One region of the Lysinibacillus sp. CD3-6 genome, then DNA from elsewhere that is predicted to be linked to it. Evidence: riboswitches for the same ligand, from Rfam matches in the RefSeq annotation. Region 1 holds a riboswitch; the other holds the start of a gene.
What was found. Region 1 has a riboswitch for cyclic di-AMP ahead of FH508_RS01240 (APC family permease). Riboswitches for the same ligand answer to the same signal wherever they lie in the genome.
Positions count from the first base shown of each region.

Region 2: it holds a riboswitch for cyclic di-AMP, as region 1 does, so the genes downstream of both, FH508_RS06675 (MFS transporter) here and FH508_RS01240 (APC family permease) in region 1, are expected to answer to the same signal.

Region 1 is NZ_CP085880.1:249,245-258,187, reverse strand. It holds gene FH508_RS01240 (APC family permease) at 129-1,952, opposite strand; cyclic di-AMP (ydaO/yuaA leader) riboswitch at 2,132-2,278, opposite strand; gene FH508_RS01235 (Nramp family divalent metal transporter) at 2,602-3,867, shown strand; gene FH508_RS01230 (DMT family transporter) at 3,990-4,304, opposite strand; gene FH508_RS01225 (DMT family transporter) at 4,306-4,653, opposite strand; gene FH508_RS01220 (TetR/AcrR family transcriptional regulator) at 4,865-5,452, opposite strand; gene FH508_RS01215 (class II histone deacetylase) at 5,778-6,896, shown strand; gene FH508_RS01210 (purine-cytosine permease family protein) at 6,949-8,328, shown strand; gene FH508_RS01205 (hypothetical protein) at 8,409-8,693, opposite strand; gene FH508_RS01200 (amino acid permease) at 8,696-8,943, opposite strand, start outside.
Region 2 is NZ_CP085880.1:1,419,419-1,428,752, reverse strand. It holds gene xerD (site-specific tyrosine recombinase XerD) at 107-1,009, opposite strand; gene FH508_RS06720 (ferric iron uptake transcriptional regulator) at 1,185-1,649, opposite strand; gene FH508_RS06715 (hypothetical protein) at 1,749-2,261, opposite strand; gene FH508_RS06710 (NUDIX domain-containing protein) at 2,327-2,872, opposite strand; gene FH508_RS06705 (aldo/keto reductase) at 2,950-3,849, shown strand; gene FH508_RS06700 (VanZ family protein) at 3,846-4,310, shown strand; gene FH508_RS06695 (YqkE family protein) at 4,516-4,782, opposite strand; gene FH508_RS06690 (acetyl-CoA C-acetyltransferase) at 4,805-5,989, opposite strand; gene FH508_RS06685 (alpha/beta hydrolase) at 6,241-7,212, shown strand; gene FH508_RS06680 (S-ribosylhomocysteine lyase) at 7,281-7,751, opposite strand; cyclic di-AMP (ydaO/yuaA leader) riboswitch at 8,046-8,192, shown strand; gene FH508_RS06675 (MFS transporter) at 8,428-9,334, shown strand, end outside.

The sequences.
Region 1 (8,943 bases):
TATATCTACTACTGAACAAAGTTTGAATTTTCGGAATTTAATGGTATTTACGCATTTTTTTGGCGTAAACGTTCGTGTTTTCAATCAATGCTCTGATTATATCAGACTATTTTAGACCTTGCTAGTCATTATTTCGATAAATGGAAAGGTACAGTCATAATGACGACATTTTTGTGAAATAACAGCGATGTTCGAATTAATAGACTCGATTGATTGTGTAGCATATGCTGCCAACCTTTCTTCGGTAAAAACTGCGGAATAACAACTGTTACTTGGTAGTCAGTTTTCGCATATTGATGCTCCACCTTATCAATAAACTTTTTCAAAGGCTGCGTGATGCTACGATATGGCGAATAGTAAGTGACAAGTCGCACATCTGGCTGCCACGCCTTCCATTTGTCCTCAAAGGCTTTTGCATCTGCTTGATCGAATGCTACATAAAAGGCAATTATTTTATCAACATTTAAAGATTGTGCATAATGCAGTGAATTTTCCACCACTTTTGTGATTCCCGCAACAGGTACGACAAAGACATTTCCCTCTACTTTCGGTAATGCTTCACCATTAAGTCGTAATTGTTCCCCCACTGCATTGTAATGATGCTTAATGCGATGGAACATCCAAATAATAAGCGGTAAAAAGATAAATACAGGCCATACTTGGGGTAGCTTTGTGACAAAAAACATCATTGCCACTACAAAGGAAATAACTGCCCCTATTGTATTGATAACAAATTTCACTCCCCAGCCATTAGGTTTTTCACGCCACCATTTCCGCATCATGCCAGATTGCGCTAATGTAAATGGTATAAATACACCTACAGCATAGAGTGGAATTAACTGCTCTGTTGTACCATCAAACAAAATAATAAGCACAATAGCTGCTAGCCCGAGCATCATAATCCCATTGGAATAGCCAAGTCGATCGCCACGAATTTGAAATATTCTTGGAATAAAGCCGTCTTTCGATAAATTGACTGCCAGTAACGGAAAGGCAGAATAACCTGTATTCGCAGCGAGCACTAAAATCATCGCTGTTGTTCCTTGCACAATATAATAAAATACATTACGTCCAACACTCGCTTCAGCAATTTGAGAGACAACCGTTGCTTGGGCATTCGGAGCGACTCCGTAGTAATAAGCTAGACTGACAATCCCAATAAACAGTACTGCTAAAATACTCCCCATCGCTAATAGCGTTTTCGCTGCATTAACGGGTGCAGGACTTTTGAAATTTGGAATGGCATTTGATATTGCCTCTACACCTGTTAATGCTGAGCTTCCTGAGGCAAATGCCTTTAATAATAAAAACAAACTAATGCCCGCAACAGGCGTCCCAATTTTAGGGTGTAAATCTGCTGGCACTTGCCCCGTTGCTACATTATAGATCCCCATGCCGATAAGCAATAACATGACAACGACAAATAAATAAACTGGATACGCTAAAATAGAAGCTGATTCAGTAACCCCACGTAAATTTAATATCGTTAAACAAATAACAAAAAACACAGCAATTGGAACGTTATAGGCATGTAAACTTGGGAATGCTGAAGTAATAGCATCTGTCCCTGCCGATACACTAACTGCCACAGTTAAAATATAATCAACGAGTAATGAACCACCCGCTACAAGTCCTGCATTCACACCTAAATTTTCGCGGGACACGACATATGCCCCACCACCGTGTGGATAAGCGAAAATAACTTGTCGATACGATAAAGTGAGTGCCACAAGCAGCACCACTACCCCTGCTGCAATCGGTAACGAATACCAAAAGGCAACCGTACTAACAGTCATGAGTACAATTAAAATTTGCTCTGGACCGTATGCTACTGATGATAAAGCATCAGATGATAATATAGCCAATGCTTTTGTTTTACTTAGCTTTTGTTCCCCCAATGCATCGGATTTCAATGGTTTACCGATAACATAACGTTTGAATGAATTTTTCATCCTTTACACCTTCTAGATTCATAGAGTGTGTTTCGCATTTCTAAATCGATTACACCTTCGCATAATCGGTCTCTTTCTATTTACTGGGGCTTTTTTGTATAGAATGCCATCAAAAAAAACGTCTACAAGTCATCACTAAATACGACTTGTAGACGCTCTAACGTCTGACAAGCTCCAACTTTTCTGCTCTTAACGCTTACGAGGTTAGCTGTCGGATTCGGGCCTGAGTAGCCCTACTCTTCAAAAAGAGATTCACCCCAAGAATTGTTTACACAATCCATCAAAATTGGGTCCCCCGCGTTTAATTGCTTCAGCGATTTAGAAATTTGAAACTTTTATAATGATGTCATATTACGCCTGGAAATAAAAAAAGTAAAGAAGATATTGCCCACTTTTTCGTAAATTTTTTTATATCCTCATGGACAAGCTTATATCAGTGGTTTATCGGCGATTCGGCGTGGTTTATCGGCGATTTTCGCTGTTTTACAGGCGATTTCGCTGGCCTTATCGGCGATTTTCAAAATTCACAAAAAAAATAATGAGCAAACTTCTTCACATTTTTAAGTTCTAGCTATAGAATAGTAGTATTATTATTTTCCTATAGGAAACTTTATTTCATTTACGATACTTTTTGAAACGAGGGAACAAGATGGCCTATAAACAGATGACAAAACCAGCAGCAGAAGCTGTTTTAGATGGAGACATAAAAGGCTGGCGGCGTATTTTACCCTTTCTCGGTCCAGCATTTATTGCAGCGGTTGCCTATATAGATCCTGGCAACTTTGCCACAAATATTACAGCGGGCTCGCAGTATGGTTATTTACTACTTTGGGTTATTGCCTTTTCAAATTTAATGGCTGTGCTGATTCAGTCTTTATCAGCAAAACTTGGTATTGCTACTGGGAAAAACTTACCTGAAGTAGCAAGGGAGAATTTTTCTAAAAAAACTTCTATATTTTTATGGATACAGGCTGAACTTGTAATTATTGCTACAGACCTAGCAGAATTTATCGGGGCTGCCCTCGGTCTATACTTATTATTTGATATTCCGATGCTACCTGCCGCACTTATTACAGCAATTGGTTCATTTGCAATTTTAGAGCTACAGCGCAGAGGCTTTAGAGCATTTGAAGCAGGTATTTCAGGAATGGTGCTAATTGTTGTGTTAGCATTTGCGTTCCAGACATTTTTAGCTCAACCAAATTGGGGTGATGTAACAATAGGCATGCTGACACCACAATTTGACGGTGTCGATTCACTGTTACTTGCAACAGGTATTTTAGGGGCAACCGTTATGCCCCACGCAATCTATTTGCACTCTTCTTTAACACAAAGTCGTGTCGTTGGTCGCAATGATAATGAAAAACGACGTATTTTCCGCTTTGAGTTTATCGATATTGTGATTGCAATGATTATTGCTGGTGCGATTAACATGAGTATGCTAATCATTGCAGCAGCAGTGTTCCATACGCAAGGCCTAGTAGTTGAAGATTTAGATATCGCCTATAACGGATTACGAGAGGCTCTTGGACCGATGGCGGCAGTATCTTTCGGACTTGGATTACTCATTGCAGGGCTTGCAAGCTCTTCTGTTGGTACATTAGCAGGCGACGTTGTTATGCAAGGCTTCATACAACGAAAAATCCCTCTATATTTACGTAGAGCAATTACAATGATTCCACCTTTGGCTATTATTGCAGCGGGTGTCAATGCCACTTATGCGCTTGTTTTAAGTCAAGTAATCCTGTCATTCGGTATTGCTTTTGCGCTTATCCCGCTTGTGATGTTTACAAGTAAAAAGGACATTATGGGTAGCCTAGTCAATCACCGTATCACAACTATACTTGGGTGGTTTGTCGTTGTAATAGTAGTTACGTTAAATATTTACTTATTATGGGAAACACTATTTGCTTAGGATGGGTGCCAGGCACTCATACAATTACACTCACCGTAGCGAACATCCACGGCATAGCAAAAAAGTGATAGATTGACGGCAGTCAATCTATCACTTTTTCTCTTTGTCTTAGACTCTCGCTTTTAAGAAAGTGCCTTTAACCCTACGACACCAATGATGATACAGCATACACTTGCTAAGCGGCCTTTACTTTTTGACTCACCAAAAAACATCATATTGATTAAGACCGCCCCTGCCGTTCCAATGCCTATCCATACCGCATAAGCCGTACTCGTTTGTAAAAATTCAAATGATTTATATAAAAATGTAAGTGACGCAGCAAATCCTCCTACATAGAGCACCATGCTGATAAATCCCTTTTTTGTACTATATTTTTTCAGTCCAATAACAGATACAAGCTCACTCGATGCAGCTAAAAAAACAAAAAGCCATCCCATACTATATCACCTCTTTTGCACGTTTATGTTCTTCAACAGAGTCAGCAACTTTTAAACCAATAACACCTACAATTAATATAAAAATAAAGAGAAGCTTACCGATACTGACTACTTGATTGAATATTAATACATCCATCAAGGTCGTTCCCATTGTGCCAATTGCTGCAAATATTGCATACACTGTTCCAGTTGGTAATTTCTCGCATGCCTTTGATAAAAAGTGCAAATCAAGCCCAATAAATATAACGATTAATAGCCACTCCCACCAATGAGCAGCCACATTGAAGCCATAAATCCAAATTAATTCAAAAAAACTAGTTAACCCTACATACAGCCAAGCTTTTCCCATAAAAAAACCTCCAAAATAATAATGACTGAACTTCATTCATTTTTACTGCAACAAGAACCACCTAGAAAATTTAGTAAAAATCCGCTTTTTAATTCGGATCTAAAGACATGTATTTCCCTTTTTATAGCAACGTAATACTACAAATAAGAGCATATATGGTTTACCACTTATATATCAAAAATTCACTGTAATATGTTTCATCTCTGTTTGCTTATTTTATAACAGCTTTGTTTACGACTAACGCATTACAAATAAATTCTAATAAATCTTTTTTATCCTCATCGATTAGCACTTCTTCTTTTGAATCAAATAAATAAGCTCGCTCTGCAGCAGCCTCTATTAATCCAAATACCATCTTTGACGTAGCATAAGAATCAATGGCTATTAAAATTTCACCTTTCGTCTTTGCTTTGTCCAACTCATTTCTTAGCCAATTATAGTAAGGTGTATACGCATTTACCCAGTCCTTTAAATAATCAGAAGCTGACAATCCAGCATAAATAATGGCTACAAGTTCCTTATGCTCTCTCGTCATCATAAATATTGTATCTATTAATTGATTAAATTTTTCAATTAGTGGTGCTTGCTCATCCACGTTTTTTTGAATTGCCTCAAATATATTGTCGACCATTACTTTAGCTATGGCGGGCATTAAGGACATTTTTGAAGGGAAATACAAATAAAAAGTTCCTTGTGCGATACCAGCCCTTTTTACAATATCAGCAATTTTTATTTTGTCGATACCTTGTTCTTTAAACAATTGAATAGCAGAGGTTACGATACGTTTTTCCTTATCCATTATGCGCCCCCTAAAAAATCATGAATTTTTAAAAATTGTAATCTAAACAAAAATAGAATTCAACCTCTTTCTTTTAACGAAAAGGAATCATTTCCTATAATGGGCCTGAAAAATTTATTTAATTTTGGTAATTTTAAAAAATTAGTTTGACAAATGAACGAGATTCATTTAAATTTTATCCCAAGGAAGATGACTGAAATTCATTTTAAGAAAAAATCTCCCTCAGCTAGTATTTTCATAACGGTAAGTACCATTTTCCACCTTGACAAGGGGTGTGTTACAAGGTGCAAATCGGTATTATTTTTTAATCAAAGGGGCGGAATTGATGATGAAAACAGGTTATATTTTTGACGAAAGTTATTTCTGGCACGACAACGGTAGCGGAACATTATATTTACCTTCGGGTGGTTACTTAGAAACAGATGTGTTTGTCGAACATCCTTCAACAAAGAGACGTATTAATAATTTACTTAACCGGTGTGGTCTAATGAAAAAATTAGAACAAATTGAGCCACGTCCTGCTACACGTGAGGAAATTGAAATGTTCCATACAAAAGAATATGTAGATAAAGTGAAACATTTAAGCGATACAACTGGCGGAGACGCAGGAGATCACGCCATTGTTGGTAGAGGTTCTTATGAAATTGCTTTACTGTCAACTGGTGGTGCTTTAAAAGCGGTTGATGTTGTGATGAATGGTGAAGTCGATAATGTTTATGCATTAACTCGCCCACCTGGCCATCATGCAGAGGCTGCAAAAGGCATCGGCTTCTGTATTTTCAATAACGTTGCGATTGCTGCCAAATACGCAAAGCAAAAATACAATTTAGAACGAGTTATGGTGTTAGATTGGGATGTTCACCATGGTAATGGAACAGAAAGTGCTTTCTATGATACAGATGGTGTTTTATTCTTCTCAGTACATCAGCATTTAAGTTTCCCGAATAATACGGGTTATGCAGAGAACGTAGGTGAAGCTGACGGAAAAGGATTTAACGTCAACATTCCACTTCCTCCAGGCACAGGAAATGCAGGCTATATTGAAGCATTTAAGTCCATTGTGGAACCTATTGTCAACGATTATAAACCTGAGCTTATTATTATTTCTGCTGGTCAAGATCCAGGCATGTTTGATCCACTTGGACGCATGAACATGACTGCTGAAGGCTTTGCAGAGTTAACAAAAATTATGATGAACTTAGCTAATAAGCATACGGATGGAAAAATCGTCTTCTGTCATGAAGGTGGTTACAGTAACGCTTACGTTCCATTTTGTACATTGCGCATTATTGAAGAATTATGTGGCGTGAAAAGTGATGTAGAGGATCCATTCCAAGATTCACAAGGATATCCCGATTTTGTAAACGAAGTAGAAAAGAAAGCAATCAATGAGGTTATTTCAATCCAATCAGCTTATTGGCCATCATTAAAAGTTACTGTTTAAATTGTAAACACTATTATTATATTAAAAATAATTATTAAGAGGGAGGGTATCTATGAGCAATTCTATCGAGGAAATTAGTTATGAACATATTCCTTTAGAACAGCGTAATGGCACTGCCAAAGAGCTATTTTTTACATGGTTTGCCGCAAGTACCGTTTCAACAACACTTGTAACAGGATCTCTAGCTATCGTATTAGGGTTGAATTTTTGGTGGTCACTTGTTGCTATCCTATTAGGACACGGCATAGGAGCTGCAATTATGGCACTCCATTCTGCCACTGGTCCTAAAGCAGGTTTACCGCAAGTAGTACAAAGTAGAGCACAATTTGGCTACTTCGGAGCTATATTGCCAATGTTAATCATTCTAATCATGTATTTAGGCTACGGAGCTACAAATACCGTTCTAGTTGGACAAGGAATGCAGGAAACACTTGGCCTTAATATGAACGTAACGGTTATTGTAAGTCTAATCCCAATGGTATTACTAGCTATTTTTGGACAAGGCTTACTTCAAAAGTCGATGAAAATCTATACAATTGGCTTTACAGTAGTATTTATTATTTTGTCGATTATGATTTTAACGAATGTTTCAATGGAGCTTTTAAATGCTGGTAATTTTTCTTTCAGCCAGTTTTTATTAATGACTTCCATTTGTGTAACATGGCAGATTACATATGGTCCATATGTATCTGACCATTCAAGATTTATCCATCCTTCACAATCTAAAAAGGTATTTACTTATAGTTACCTTGGAAGCTTTGCTAGTTCAGTTTGGTTAATGGTTTTAGGTGCAGCCATTGCCACTATGGTTGTGAATGGTAACGTTATGGCGCAAATTAAAGATATGGGCTCATTAGGTTTCATTATTGCACTATTATTATCTCTTGGTGTCCTCGTTATTAACTCCTTAAATATTTATGGAGCAGGCATTATTATATTATCGATTGCAAGTAACTTTTTAACGTTTAAAACATCTGCGAGACTACGGACAATTACTTCCATCGCAATTGGTATTATTATTGCCATTATTGCAACTTGGAGCTCAAGCAATTTTATGGCTAATTTCCAATTATACTTAGGGTTTATTTTATTCTTTATTATCCCTTGGAGTATGATTACATTAACTGATTTTTATATTTTAAAGAGAGTACATTACCCTCCAGATGAGTTCAACAAGAAGGATGGCATTTTCGGAAAAATTAATATACCTACAATGATTATTTACTTGTTAACTATCTTTATTCAAATTCCGTTTATTAATACGGAGTTATATGTAGGTCCTATTGCAAAAATGCTAAATGGATTGGATATTGCATGGCTTGTCGGTGGTGCGGTTTCTTTCCTATTATATATTAGCTTTTCTAAATTAACGGCACCTGCCAAGCTTTCTGTTGATGTTTATCCAACGGCTAGTGTGCCTGAGAATAATTAATAAATATGGTTCGCCAGGCTTCCCCAGGCCTTTTTAAAGCCCCTGTATAGTAATTTCATACAGGGGCTTTACTTATGTTATTAAACATCTACCTTTTCGATGTTGCGGATTGCTAAATAGGCAATGACTATCCCTATAATTGCTAATGTTATCGGGATTACGATAATATCATTCAATGAAAATGCACCCGTATTTGTAGAAACAACCATCACAATCAACAGAGAGGACAGTATTGTTGTTGGTACGGAGTATTTTTTCATACCAAAATACAATGGAATTAGTGCCATACTGGATGCCGCTACAGCATTCATTAATACGGAAGGAATGCGAAAAAGCTGCCCTCTAATTAATAGGACAGCTTTCATTTCTATTTCTCTACTTTTAAATCACACTGTTGCAGTGGAATCATTTTCGTTTTATGTTTTATTTTATAGCCCAACCACAAGGCGATAAACAGTGGTATCCCGATATAAGAAACAAGGACACCATACCAGTCAACCGAATCACCTGTGAAAGCTGTATAATTTTGACCAATTACAACAATCATACACAATGTAAATGCAAAGAGTGGTCCGAATGGATACAGCTTTGCTTTATATGGTAGTAATTTTAGGT
Region 2 (9,334 bases), 1.2 Mb from region 1:
CCATTTTACCAAAAACAAGCTAAAGGATAAAGGTCAGACATCCGACTAAGGTAAATATTTATTCTTTTATACGGGGTAGAGACTCTATCCATCACTTATTTTTGCGTTAAGCACGTGGATGGTACTGCTTATATACTTCCGATAGTCTCGTTTTACTAATGTGTGTATAAATTTGGGTTGTAGAAATATCTGCATGACCTAACATCTCTTGTACTGCACGTAAATCTGCCCCATTTTCCACTAAATGGGTAGCAAAGGAATGTCGTAAAGTATGTGGTGTTAGTTCCTGCTGGATGCCTGCCTTTAATGCGTGCTCCTTCATTAATTTCCAACAACCTTGTCTAGTTAAACGTTTTCCACGTTGATTTATAAAAAATGCATCTGTTTTTGGATATTTCCCTTGTAATGTTCCTCTTGCGCAATCTAAATAAACACTTAAAGCAGACAGAGCGCTTTTTCCTAGTGGAATGATACGTTCCTTGCCGCCCTTTCCAAACACACGCACAAAGCCCATTGTCAAATGAATATCAGCTAAATCAAGTGCAATTAGCTCACTAATACGCATACCAGAGCCATATAACAGCTCTAGCATCGCCACATCACGAATACCCTGCGGCTTACTGCGGTTCGGTGCTGCCAGTAAAGCTTCAATTTCTTCAATAGAAAGTACGTTCGGAAGTTTTTGTTCAATCGTTGGCATTTCTAAATGGACTGTAGGATCAGATTCTGTTCGCTTTTCTCGAAGTAAAAATTGGTGAAAACTACGAATGGACGAAATATGGCGTGCAATTGTACGGCTTGTCTTTCCTTGCATGCGTAGTTGCTCTAAATGCCGTAATATAGTTGTCCGTTCTACTTTGCGAAAATCGGACATTCCTTCAGCTTCTTGTAAAAAATGAACATAGTTTTCTAAGTCTCGGCGATAGGATGCTAATGTATTAACGGATAATTGCCGCTCTACCTGGATAAAATGGATATAATCCTCTATTGCATATTGAAATTCATTCATCACAACGCCCCCTAACTGTCAATTATTCTCTATTTTAGCACGCCTATAAAAAAAGTGCGAAAGGGCTCACTTCAATCGAATTGACTAGTTTAATAGAAAGGTACAGCAAACAAACTAAAAAACAAAAAACTGCCTAATGCAATCTATACATAAGATTTCATCAGACAGTTCCTCGTTATTGTTCTTCATTCGTTTCGTCGTTTTTATCATGACAACGCCAGCAAATACCGTGGAAAGTTAGTCGGTGATCTTTTATAATAAAGTTCCAACGTTTCTCAACAACGGCTTCCACATCTTCAAGTAAGTCCTCTTGAATTTCATCTACAGCACCGCACTCGATACAAACTAGATGATGGTGGAAATGTGCAGCTCCTTCTTGGCGCAAATCATAGCGTGATACGCCATCACCAAAGTTGATTTTGTCGACGATTTTAAGCTCTGTTAGTAATTCTAATGTTCTATAAACAGTAGCCAGACCAATTTCAGGTGCCTTATCTTTTACTAAAAGATAGACATCCTCTGCACTTAAGTGGTCCTCTTCGTGCTCTAGCAAAACAGCAACTGTTGCTTCTCGCTGCGGCGTCAGCTTATAACTAGCACTATGCAACTGTTTTTTTATACGATCAATACGGCTTTCCATGTGACGCCCCCCTAAACTCATTTCATTATACCAAAGGAGTAAATCCTATTACAAGATAGTGATTAGATTTCAAGTACATTTATGCTTTTAGCTGTTACATTACTTGAGTACATACGATATTACGATAAACTCAGCAACTATTATGATGAAAAAAGCGATAAAATTCAACAAAATTGTCCGTCCATTCATCTTTTTCCCGATTTTTCGCTTCGACCAGGAGGGTACAAGTAAATTACATAATACTAGCAACAATATACAATAGATAAGCTGAAATGGAAACCACCAAATCGTATATAGCCAAAACGCCTCAAGTTTTTGTAGTAAAAATACGGAGCTAAATCCAAAAAAAGTTGCGCGTATTGCGACTGTAACACGTACTAAAACTTTTAAGACACTATGTGTAGCAAGTAACAATACAATGCCGACTGAAGCGGCGACAGGTAGCACTAAACGGAAAATAGATTGCCTGTCCACATCTGCTAAACGAGGTTCTATAAATAAAATAAAAGGCTCTGCGTTCGCCCCTCCAATAATATGAAAGCAGATGACGCCACAAACGAAGCTCACTGCAACAATTGATGCGTGATAAAATAGAGAAACCGTACGAGACATTAGCATGCTCCTTTTCTATCAAGGTTTTTACAGCTTATGCTCGTCCGCTTCTATTATGCTAAACTTTATTTATCTTGTTGCAAAGCAAACCAAAGTACTGCAAACGCTGTCTTGGCGTCATAAATACGTCCATCCGCGACCATCGCTTGTGCCTCTTCCAACGAAACTTCTAGTAATTCGACAAATTCATCTTCATCGAGTTCTGCTCTATTTTCAATCTGATATAAATCGGTCGCAACAAATAGGTGAATCACTTCATCCGCAAAGCCAGGTGAAGTAGCAAATGCTTGTAAATACTCAAATTGATGTGCGCCATAACCAGTCTCTTCTTCAAGCTCTCGACGTGCAGTATGAATCGGTTCTTCCCCTATTTCAAGTTTACCAGCAGGAATTTCTACAATAGAACGCTCAAGCGCTTTACGGTATTGTTCAACCATTACAAGCTTACCTTCGTTGGTGATGACAATGACAGCTACTGCTCCTGGGTGCTTAATAATTTCACGCTTAGCCGACTTGCCATTTGGTAATGTGACATCATCGACCTGTAACTTTACAATTTTCCCATCATAAATGGATGTCGTTTGTGTCGTTTTTTCTTCAAACTTTTTCATTGCCTATAACCTCGCTTGTTCTTCAGATATGTTCATTGTACCATTACAAGTAGAGAAATCGAAGGAGGGGCATTCGTATGAAAAAAAGACAGCTCGGTTCAAGTAATTTATATATTTCAGAAATTAGTTTAGGAGGTATGTCTCTTTCGACAGACAAACAAAAGGCAGCAGCCATCGTTGATATGGCTTTAGATGCTGGTATTAACTATATTGACACTGCCGATTTATATGATTTTGGTGCCAACGAACAAATTATTGGCTCCATTTTGGGTAAACGTCGACAAGATGTAATTGTAGCAACGAAAGTAGGCAATCGTTGGACAGAAGGTGTGGAAGGCTGGCATTGGGATGCCTCCCCTGCTTACATTCAAGAGGCGGTTTATAAAAGCCTAAAAAGACTCGGTACAGATTACATCGATGTCTATCAACTACATGGCGGCACAATAGAGGACGATTGGGATGGCATTATGGATACTTTTGAAAACTTGAAAAAAGAAGGTGTCATTCGCGAATATGGTATTTCCTCTATTCGACCAAATGTACTTAAACGTTTTCTACCTGCAAGCGCTGCAAAAAGTGTCATGATGCAATATAGTGCGTTAGATCGTCGCCCTGAAGAATGGCTAGATTTTATTGCGGGTGAAGGTGCTTCAGTAGTAACACGCGGTACCGTTGCAAAAGGCTTACTAACAAACACTTGGAAAGAACGCTTGCAACGCGTTGACGGTTATCAAACCTATACAGCAGATGAATTAACAGCGACATTAACTGACTTAGCAAACCACTATGAGGATTTACATGCATTCGGGCTTGCCTTTAATTTGAAGGAACATGCTATTGCTTCCACTGTGATTGGTGCTAGTTCACAGGAACAACTTGCCCAAACACTGACAGCCTATGAAAAAGTCAATGCCATTACCAACTTTGAAGTAGCCAACACGCTGACAAAAGCGGAACAATACGCAGATCACCGATGAAAAAATGGCTCGTTTTATTGCTCCTTTTAGTTATTCTCGCCATTTCCTCTAGCATGAGCTACGAACAACAGTCTATTATTCCTGAGCTAGAGGAACTGTTGGCTAATAAACCTTTTGAGGCACAACTGTCAGTATTAAAAATTCCATATTGGGATACCGTAGTGTCTGTTGAGGAGCGAGGCTACTTTGAATTTGTAGAATTTCTAATTCGAAAATTCACCCATTTTATAGGTTTTGGCTGTATTGCGCTCGGAATCTACTTTGCATGGGGAAAACGACGTTTTGCTGCGGGTGTCGCCATTGCTCTAACGGCAGTAATTGCAATGCTAGATGAATTCCGCCAAAGCTTTACACCTGGACGCACAATGAACGGGCAAGATGTCCTAGTCGATACAGCTGGCGCTATTGTTTTTATTAGCCTCGTCTTAGCCGTAAAGAAAATACGGATGCTTAAAAAATAAATTTCGTTGGGGCTATCGGCGATTTTAAGCATTCTATCGGCGATTCTCACGGGGCTATCGGCGATTCTCACGGGGTTATCGGCGATTCTCACGGGGTTATCGGCGATTCTCACGGGGCTATCGGCGATTCCTGCCATTCTATCAGCGATTAACTAAAAAACAGTGAATCTCCCAAAAGAGATTCACTGTTTTTACTAATCTAAGACTAAAATTTAGAGCCTTTATCACCGTATTCGTTTAATAATTCTTCAAACGATTTGTTTTTCTCACGTTGCTTACGCTCAAAGGCTAGCTGTGCTTGACGCTCTTCCTCCGCTGCCTGTTCTTTTGCAGATAATGCTTGTTTTGCAGCTTTTAACTTCGCTAACACATCGCCACCTAGCTGATCGGCTAATGTAACAGCTTCTTGCTTTGGTAAACTAGCTGTGTGACGATTATCTACATGCTGTTGTTGTTTTCGTTTTTTTCCCATTGCTTTCACCTTCTTACTTACATTAAGGGCGTTGAACAATTGTTGCTACTCCTTGTCCACCACCGATACATAGTGTAGCAAGGCCTGTTTTTACATCACGCTTCTCCATCTCATGAAGAAGTGTAACTAAAATACGCGCCCCACTTGCACCAATTGGGTGACCAAGAGCAATCGCTCCCCCGTTTACATTTAGTTTATCATGATTGAATGCTAGTTCGCGATCTACAGCAATTGACTGTGCTGCAAATGCTTCATTCGCTTCAATTAAATCTACATCTTCTAAAGATACATTTGCCTTTGCTAATGCTTTTTTCACCGCTGTTACTGGACCAGTACCCATAATGGACGGATCGACGCCTGAGCTCGCATTTGCCGAAATTTGGGCCATTGGCTTAAGCCCTAACTCTAATGCCTTTGCTTTTGACATCACTACAACTGCTGCTGCACCATCGTTAATGCCGGAAGCATTAGCTGCCGTTACTGAGCCGTCCTTTTTAAATGCAGGACGGAGCTTTGATAAAGATTCTGCTGTCACGCCTGCACGCGGAAATTCATCTCGATCAAATATAACAGCGTCGCCTTTTCGTTGTGGAATTTCTACAGCAACGATTTCATCATTAAATTTACCAGCAGCAATAGCCGCTTCTGCACGTTGCTGAGAACGTGCTGCAAAAGTATCTTGCTCCTCACGTGTAATTTCATACGCATCACATAAATTTTCCGCCGTAATGCCCATATGATAATCATTAAATGCACACCATAAACCATCATGAATCATCGTATCCACGACTTTTTGATCGCCCATGCGGAAGCCTTCACGTGCATTTTTCAGTACATACGGTGCTTGGCTCATATTTTCAAAACCACCAGCAACAATAATATCAGCATCCCCTGCTACAATTGCTTGTGCTGCTAAATGTACTGCTTTTAAGCCTGAGCCACATACTTTATTAATTGTTAAAGCAGGAACTGTATTTGGTAATCCTGCTGCTATTGATGCTTGACGAGCCGGATTTTGTCCAAGTCCAGCAGATAAAACATTCCCCATAATGACTTCATCGACTTGTTCACCTGCTACGCCAGCGCGCGCTAATGCTTCTTTAATAACGATACTTCCAAGAGTTGTTGCTGGCACATCCTTTAATGTTCCTTGGAATGAACCGATTGCAGTACGCACGGCACTAACAATCACTACCTCGTTTGTCATAATCATTCTCCCCTTTTCCCCGTTCAAAAATCAACACTGCATGCATATGCTACTAGCAGATAACTATATTTTAACAAATGTTTTGACGATTTTCGATAACAGAAATAATCGCAGTATTTCACAAGTTGTTGTAAAATGTTGTCGTGTTTTAAACAAACGTAGTTGGGAACATTACTATTAAGAAACGTGCATTTCCCTTTTAAGGACAAATGCCTAGACATACAAAGAAAGAAGTCGTGGAGGTATTGAAGATGAAAAAGAAAATGCTTTTATTTTCAGGTATTACAACGACGCTCGCCGCTGCTGCAACAGGGTTGTTCGGCTTTGCGCTTTCCAATAAATTAATGTACATTCAACAAAAAGACCCTGAATTTATTCGTGAACGCGAAACAACTGCCAAACGTTTTGACGAAGCTTGGTACAATAAAAATTTTAAATGCGAATTAAATATTGACTCCCCCAATGGTTACTCCATTCGCGGTATTATGTTCCAACCTCTGCAAACCAATAATACAATGATTATTTGTCACGGCGTTACAGAAAATAAAATCAACTCAGTCAAATACGCACGTCTTTTTGAACGACTAGGATACAACTCCGTAATTTTTGACCATCGAAGACATGGGGACTCGGGTGGTAAAACAACAAGCTATGGCTACTATGAAAAAAATGACTTAGATGCTGTTGTAAAAACCGTCAAAGCGATGATTGGTGATAATGCTATCCTTGGTATTCATGGCGAATCAATGGGTGCGGCAACAATGCTGTTGTATGCGGGAACAGTTGAAGATGGGGCAGATTTTTATATTGCTGATTGTGCTTTTTCAGATTTTTCCATGTTACTTAAACAAATTGCCAAGACAGAATTTAAATACGGTTCAATTATCCCGATTCGCTTCGCCGATTTCTTTATACGACTACGTGATGGGTATTCTTTTAAAAGTGTAACGCCTTCTGAAGCTGTATCACACATCGAAAAGCCCGTTCTCTTTATCCATAGTATTCCAGATACATTTATTCCTGCTTCCATGTCACTCGATTTATATAATAAAAAGACGGGACCGAAAAAATTAAAGCTTTTTGACAAAGGTGCACATGCTCAGTCCTTTAATGAAAATATGGCTGAATACGAAGATCTAATACATGACTTTTTAGAAAGTTTTATTTATCAAAAAATTAATTACGATTCTTCCTCTTCCAATGTCATCCCTTTTCATCGTTAAATGAAAAACCTTGCAAAGCAAAATGTCCATCTACATAACGGACATTTTACAATTTGCAAGGTTTTTTATTATTCTGCAAAAACGATATGCCATTCATCACGTTTTGCCAAAAATTCTTTTGCAAGCGCTTTTGCACCTTCAAGACTATGGCTTGCCGCCCAGCCACATTGCACTTCATTACATGCTGGTACAGCCGTTGCATTCGTCACATCAGTAAATGTTTTTTCTAAAATCGTAAGTAAGTCGTCATAATCATTATGATTAATCAACGATACATAAAAGCCTGTTTGACAACCCATTGGACTGAAATCGACAATATGGTCGGAATAATTGCGAATAAGATCTGCCGATAAATGCTCTAAAGAATGGAGTGCTGGCATTTCCATATGCTCCTTATTAGGTTGTTTGAAGCGAATATCGTATTTATAAACTTCATCGCCACTTTGTCCTACTTTTACACCAGCTAAACGTACATAAGGTGCTTTTACCTTCGTATGGTCTAAATCAAAACTTTCCACATTTGTTTTTTCGCGTTCCATTGCTAACAGCTCCTTTTCTTACAATACTAACTATTATAACGGGTTTTCTATGAAATGTGTAAATTTTTAAAATAGAATGATAATTAAATAGAAGTCTTACACCATTTTTCTAATTAATAACAATCTAAATCTTCTCCTTTTTGAAAAAATATTTTCTTTCTTTTATTTATCGTTTATCTAATACCCTATTTATAAAAGGTTTTATTATGTAAAAAAATTTTTCTTCTCATTTGGCAAAAAAATTTTCTGTATTTACTAACTTTTCTTGTAATAGTAGTATCATAGCAGTTTCAACTTTCTAGATCGCTGAAACCAATGGATGCGGGGGAACCAAATTTTTTGGATGAACATTCAATCCAAGGGGTGAATCCTTGTTAAGGTAGGGCTACTCAAAGGCCCGAATCCGTCAGCTAACCTCGTAAGCGTTAAATGAGAAGGAAGATGGAGCTTGTACTATTTGAAAATGATGTATCTACAGGTCTTAGGGCTTTAAAATACTTATGATCAATACAACCTCCAAAACTCCCCATCATTACTTTTTAATGAATTAGAAAGCGTGATGAAACAATCGTCGGTATCGCCATTTATTATGTTAGAGATAATTGAAAACGGATTCAACGTCACTAATCTACTAGCGGAATGCCCCGATTACTAAGTAAAAACGGAGGAAACCGATATGACTACTCAACAAGAGAAAAAAGGCATCTTTTATGGTTGGTGGATTGTAGTGGCATGTGTCATGATTATGACATTTTTATATGCACCAATTATTAATTTAGTGTCACTTTATACTGTCCCAGTAACGGAAGAATTGGGAATTGGACGGACTGAATTTATGACGTATTACACGATCATGGCTTTAGTATCCATGATTTTTTGCCCAATTGCTGGAAAAGTAATGCGGAAAATGGACATTCGTCTTTATTTGACGATATTTACAACGCTCGGCACCCTTTCCTATGTAGGATTTTCATTTGCGACGACTGCGATGCACTTTTACTTATTCGCAGTGCTAATGGGGGCTTCTTTGGCTGGAGCTGCTCTTATTCCAGCACCAGTATTAATTACAAATTGGTTTAACGAAAAACGTGGATTATGTTTAGGGATTGCACTAGCAGGGAGTGGTCTTGGTGGTGTCATTCTTAGCCCTATTCTAAACTGGCTTATTACAGATTACGGTTGGAGAAGTGCTTACCTCATTACAGGCATTTCAATGTTTGTGTTAATCGTACCTATGGCGTTGTTTGTTATTCGACTTAAGCCTGCAGATAAAGGGCTTGTTCCACTAGGGGAAATAAAAAATAGTGCGACTCCTTCACAATTAGTAGATGGGCTTTCACAAAGAGAAGCACTTAAATCTGTATCATTTTGGGCACTTTGTGCGGCAATTGTTGTCGGTGGTGTTGTCGTCAATGGGATGATTATTAACCTTGCGCCTTATTTAAAGGATATTGGTGGCACACCTCAACATGCTGCGTTATTACTCTCTTTAGGTTCAGCAATGGTAATTATCGGAAAGTTATTAGTCGGTCGCTTATACGATAAATTGGGTACCATTACGACATTACTTATTATTTGTGGTT